2 regions of the Agarivorans sp. 2_MG-2023 genome follow, and region 1 is predicted to be linked to the other one. Evidence: predicted binding sites of a transcription regulator. Region 1 holds the regulator's gene; the other holds the start of a gene.

Region 1 (3,087 bases):
TCACGATAATGAGTTCCATGACTATCCCTAACGGTGATTAGAGTATTAGGCTACCATGATGTCGTATAATTCGTCATCACTTTGTGCACAACGAAGTTGTTTACATACTTGCTTATCGTTAAGTTTTTCAGCTACTTGAGATAAGGTGTTGAGGTGTTGTTTACACTGATCTTCTGGTACCAGTAAGGCAAAAACCAAATCAACAGGTTTATTGTCAATGGCGTCAAAAGCAATTGGGGGATCACAACGTAAAAAAACAGCGGTTGTTTGATGCTGTTTATCAATGCGGCCATGAGGTATTGCCACGCCTTGCCCGATACCGGTGCTGCCCATTTTTTCTCTATTCAACAAACTCTCAAATATACATTGAGCTGTCGTATCTAGTTGGCCAGCGGCTAGTTCACTAATAATTTCTAAGGCGCGTTTTTTTGAAGAGCATTGGACTGCACTTTGAGTGCAATCCAAGCTTAGTACTTTATCTATTTGCATGGAGGTGACTAATGTTTGTTAAGTTTTTCTTTATGTTTGATAACTTGGCGGTCAAGTTTGTCGATGAGACCATCAATGGCGGCGTACATATCTGAATGTTCAGCGGTAGCGAATAATTCACCGCCATTTAAATGTAAGGTGGCTTCTGCGATTTGATTGAGCTTCTCGACGTTGAGGATGACATGAACATTGTTTATCTGGTCAAATCGTCGAGTGAGCTTGGCAAACTTGTTATGGACATATTCTTTTAAAGACTCAGTAATATCAACGTGGTGTCCGGTAAGATTAATTTGCATAAATATAGTCCCCTTGATTGGCCTTAAAGTAGGCTCTTACGTTGGTTAGAAGGTGGTATCGCTAAAGACTCACGATATTTTGCAATCGTACGTCTTGCCACCTTGATCCCCTGATCTGCCAAAATATCAGCAATCTTACTATCGCTGAGAGGTTTACTGGTATTTTCGGCAGCAACCAGTTTCTTAATTAATGCACGAATAGCGGTAGATGAACATTCACCGCCGCCATCGGTAGCCACATGGCTAGAGAAGAAATATTTAAGTTCGAAAATGCCGCGAGGTGTATGCATGAATTTTTGAGTTGTTACTCGAGAAATCGTTGATTCGTGCATTTCTACTGCTTCGGCCACATCGTTCAGCACCATTGGCTTCATTGCTTCTTCACCGTATTCGAAGAAGGCTTGTTGGTGGTGAACGATACAGTTAGAGACTTTGAGTAAGGTTTCGTTGCGGCTTTCAATGCTCTTAATAAACCACTTGGCTTCTTGTAAGTGGCTACGGATAAACTGAGTATCGGTAGCATTAGACGTTTTACTTAAGGATGCATAGTGAGAGTTTACTCTTAGCTTCGGCATCGCATCGGGGTTTAGCTCTACCACCCAGCGACCTTGGCGCTTCACTACGGAAACATCGGGGATAACGTATTGGGCTTGGTTTGGCTCAACAGCGTTACCCGGGCGTGGTTCTAAGGTGTGAATTAAACGCATCACTTCGCGTAGCTGGTCTTCTTTTAACTTGGTCTTTCGAGCCAATAAGCGAAAATCTCGATTGGCTAATACATCGATATGGTTAGACACCACATCTTTGGCTTCATTTAGCCATGGTGTTTCTGGGGAAAAACGACTTAATTGAATTAACAAGCATTCTTGTAGCGAGCGCGCGGCAATGCCTACGGGGTCGAAATGCTGAATCCGTTTTAGTACTGCTTCAATTTCGTCAAGCTCTACATCTAAGTCGTTATTGTCACTAGAATTGAGGCCATCTAATAATTGTTCACAATCCTGTGTGAGGTAACCTGATTCATCTACTGCATCAATAATGGCTAAAGCAATGGCTTGGTCTACTTCGCTGAAAGGAGTAAGGCGCATTTGCCACAGCATGTGATCTTGTAAGGAATCAACGGTTTCACCTTGGAATAACATATCGTTGTCGTCACCACCGCCACTGCCGCTCGATGAGCTAGCTGGCGCGGAACTGGCGCTATAAATATCGTCCCAAGTGGAGTCTACGGGTAGGTCATCAGAAACAGTTTCTTGGTTAATGGCATCGCCAGCTTCCATTTGGCTGCTGTCTACGTCGGCGCTAGATTCGGCTTCTGTAGATTTTTCATTGGCTGACTTAGCGTCTGTTGCGTCACTATCATTCGAATGTGACTCATCCGCCTCAAGCAGAGGGTTACTTTCCAGAGCCTCTTGAATTTCTTGCTGTAAATCCAGGGTTGAAAGCTGGAGTAAGCGTATGGCCTGTTGTAACTGGGGGGTCATGGTTAACTGCTGACCAAGACGCAACTGCAAAGATGCTTTCATTAACTACCGCTATCCCTTCTTTTTATATTATTTTCTAAGCTGCACTTTAACTATAGCTTGAATTGTTCACCGAGATAAACTCGTTTCACGTGCTCGTTTTCAAGTATTTCTTGTGGCTTACCTGAGGCTATCAATTCACCCTGACTAACGATATAGGCATGCTCACAAACATCGAGAGTTTCCCTTACATTGTGGTCGGTAATTAATACACCTAGACCGCGATCACGCAGGTGTTCAATGATTTTTTTAATATCAATAACGGAAATAGGATCTACCCCAGCGAAGGGTTCGTCAAGCAAAATAAACTTAGGGGCTGCGGCTAAGGCGCGGGCAATTTCTACCCGGCGACGCTCTCCGCCTGATAGGCTCATACCGAGATTTTTGCGAATATGGCCAATATGAAACTCTTCTAGCAAATCGTCCAGTGCGCCAATTTGCTGCTCTTTGTCCAAATCCTTACGGGTTTCTAATACTGCTAGAATATTTTTTTCTACCGATAAACGGCGAAAGATAGAGGCTTCTTGGGGAAGATAACCAATGCCTTTTCGTGCTCGAGTATGCATAGCGGTGCTAGACAGATCATCGTCATCGATAAGTATTCGGCCTTGGTCTCGTGGCACTAGACCAACCACCATGTAGAAGGTAGTGGTTTTACCGGCGCCGTTTGGCCCTAGTAAACCAACAATTTTCCCGGTTTCTACATTTAAACTGACGTTCTTTACTACCTTGCGACCTTTGTAGCTTTTGGCAAGGTTCTCAGCGATTAAGGTACTCAT
Region 2 (3,087 bases), on a different contig from region 1:
CTCGAAATAATACCGCGGTGAGTAACGGGGTAAAGTCCCAATACCGCACCAATAGGAAACCCAGTGAAGGCATATAGTTCTCCTTCGCGCACCTTTTTATTAGACAGGCCCATCGCTTTTAGGGCTTTACCTTCAATTTTTAGCAGCGCTAAATCATGTTTCCGATTGCTTGCCACCAAACTGGCTATTCGTATTTCAGGCGAACGACCTTGCCCAACAAATACTACGAGTTTTTCATTCTGCTGTTGATTTAGGCTTTTGGGAATGACATGAGCATTAGTAGCAATTAAATGAGGTCCAACCACAAACCCTGTTCCTCTAAGGTTTGCACGCGGTGAGTTAAGCTTGTTGTAGGTGCCAACGCCAACTACAGAAGGTTTAATTCTTTCTATAGTGTCAGCAAGATCGCTTAACGCGCCAGCGCTAAACATCGATAAAAATGAAGCGATGGCAATAATGAAGGCGAGTTTCATACTATATTCTTCCTTGAGAGACTATTTCATCTTAATTTTTACTCGGTACTAGAGCAAGTTAGTATAAAAGCGACTAGGTTTGTGTAGTGCGTAATACTGTGAAGCGAAAAAGGCCAAATGATGATGAGTTTTAATTACGAAGATGCGTTCTCCAGAAATATTGGCTGGGTTACAGATGCAGAGCAACAGATACTGCGTGGTAAGCGTGTGGCTATGGCTGGGGCCGGAGGCGTGGGTAGTGAACACATAGTGACGTTAGCAAGGTTAGGGGTTGGCAAGTTTCATATCTCTGATTTTGATGAATATGAAGTCCATAACTTTAACCGCCAGGCTGGGGCGTTTATGTCTACGGTGGGCCAAGATAAAGTTAAAGTGATGGAACAAGTTTGCTTGGATATTAATCCAGAAGCGGAAGTGAAGTCTTTCCCTGAAGGGATTTTCGAACATAATGTTGATGAATTTTTAGATGGCGTTGATGTATATGTAGATAGCTTAGATTTTTTTGCGCTATCGGCGCGTAAGTTGGTTTTTCAAAAGTGTTTGGAAAAAAATATACCGCTAGTAACCGCTGCTCCTTTGGGTATGGGCTGCGCATTTCTTTGCTTTATGCCGGGAGGAATGACCTATGAAGAGTATTTTCGCTTTGAGGATGCAAGCAGTGAAAATGAGCAATACATTAAATTCTTGATTGGACTTTCACCCGCTATGTTACAGCGACCATACTTAGTTGACCCTAGTAAAGCGGACTTCCACGCTAAAAAAGGCCCGTCGATGCCTATGGCTGTGAAAATGTGTGGGGGAATTGCCGGCACTTATGTGCTCAAAATATTATTGAATAGAGGTGAGTTAATTACTGCTCCTTACGGTTTGCACTTTGATGCCTACCGAAATCGTTTCAAAAAAACTTGGCGGCCAATGGGTAACCGCAACCCACTGCAGCGTATTGTATTTGGTGTGGCGAAAAAAATAGTATTGAGTGGCGGTGCTTAACTGTGACTTGGTGTCAGTAAGTTTTACAAAATGTTATTTATATTTGTATTAATATAGTTTAAGTTGTTGTAAATATTTGATTTTTAATCTTGGCTTACTTATTGCTTTAAGCCCACCGTTATTTATAAACGATTTTACCAAACGGATGGGTTACATGAACAAACTGAAACATGCTTGCTTAGCAGTTAGCTTAGGATTAGCAAGTATTTCTGCTAGTGCGGAACTGATTACTGAATGGAACTACGCAAATGATGCGGGTTTTAAAGAGTGGAGTTCTCGTGCTGGCCAAGTTGGTATAGACACCGACGGTGCAACACTAGATGATTTTGATGTTCTTTTTGGTGGTGAGCTTCCTAAGAGCTTAGCGTGGGGTGACCCATATGGTGCAGTGAATCCTTTATTGCAAAAGAGTTCTCTTGTGATCGATGATGCTCAGTCCGGCCAAGTAAACACCAGCGCGCCAGGTGATGTAGCATCTTTAGATTTTGTAACAGGCACCGGCCTTACTCACGAAAACTGGGGCGTTACAGGTAATACTTTATCGTCAGCGGTTTTGTTTGATGGTTTGTTCTTGCAGCCTCTAGCACCTTTTGTAGGTCCTGCCCTTCCTGCACCAGTACTTGAATTTGATGTACTATTTGAAGAAACCTACAACACACCAACAAATAACGTGTGTAAATACGGTGATACTAAAGTAGGTGAGGCTGGTGTTAATGAAGCCGGTTGTTCAGACCTATTCACTTTAGTGTTGGATGACGGCGTCACTTTTTCTGAAGTTGGTGGAGATATCTACCTTCAAAACAGTTTCATATTACCAATCCCTGGTTTTGATGATTATGTTTATACGTTAACGACTCGCTTACAGGGCTTAGAAGTACTAGATGGTTTAGATTGTGGGCCTGATGCTACTTGTATTGGTTTCTTGACTGAAGAAAACCAAACCAACCAACTGGAAGCTGCTTTTGCTATCTCTGCTGCAAAAGTAACAGAGCCAGGCACTTTAGCCATCTTTGGTTTGGGCTTATTAGGTTTGGCATCTGTTCGTCGCCGCGCTTAATCGCTGCTAGTGTTTAAAGCAACTACCGCTAGTAGCAGTAGTTGCTTGTTTTCCTTCCAATACCGCTCCTGCAATAAGAACCTGTACCAAGCTATTTGGTTCCCCTTTACTACAAATCACCTTTTATCCTCAAGGCTTATCGTACATTGTTAACGGTTAACTAAACGTTAATGAATTGCTCATGGTTTAATTGGCATGCCTGTAAGTAAGCACTTAAAAGCCTTTGGCGAAAACGACGTTAGCTCGTAAAAGTGGCAGTGGAATTAGGGAACTCATGAGTATTTTATTCAATAAATGCTTTAGTTTTTTATGTCAGTAATCTTTACATCAACGTTTTATCAATGGGTTTTGTTTTTGTTAATGGTTTGTTTTAAAAGGGTTTTTAAAACTGGCACTTAGATTGCTATGTACAGGTTGTATCTTGAATCGTACTAACCAAATGGATGGGTGACATGAACAAATTAAAACTAACATGCTTGGCAGCTAGCTTAAGTTTTGCAAGCGTTGCTGCAAATTCTGCTCTTATTACTGATTGGGACTATTTAAATGATGCTGGTTTTGACCAGT

What was found. Region 1 encodes sigma-54, which starts transcription at its own class of promoters, with help from an activator protein. Its sites were predicted from a motif close to GTTGGCACGNNNNTNGNNT; they were not measured.
Region 2: the regulator sigma-54 is predicted to act here: its motif matches at 1,552-1,570, upstream of Q4549_RS19205 (THxN family PEP-CTERM protein).

Annotation. Positions count from the first base shown of each region.
Region 1 covers NZ_JAUORQ010000011.1:45,434-48,520, forward strand. Annotated here, with positions in the region: gene rapZ (RNase adapter RapZ) at 1-19, opposite strand, end outside; gene ptsN (PTS IIA-like nitrogen regulatory protein PtsN) at 46-489, opposite strand; gene hpf (ribosome hibernation promoting factor) at 498-785, opposite strand; gene Q4549_RS16260 (RNA polymerase factor sigma-54) at 809-2,311, opposite strand; gene lptB (LPS export ABC transporter ATP-binding protein) at 2,362-3,087, opposite strand.
Region 2 covers NZ_JAUORQ010000016.1:7,554-10,640, forward strand. Annotated here, with positions in the region: gene Q4549_RS19195 (serine protease) at 1-473, opposite strand, end outside; gene Q4549_RS19200 (ThiF family adenylyltransferase) at 594-1,463, shown strand; gene Q4549_RS19205 (THxN family PEP-CTERM protein) at 1,618-2,520, shown strand; gene Q4549_RS19210 (THxN family PEP-CTERM protein) at 2,973-3,087, shown strand, end outside.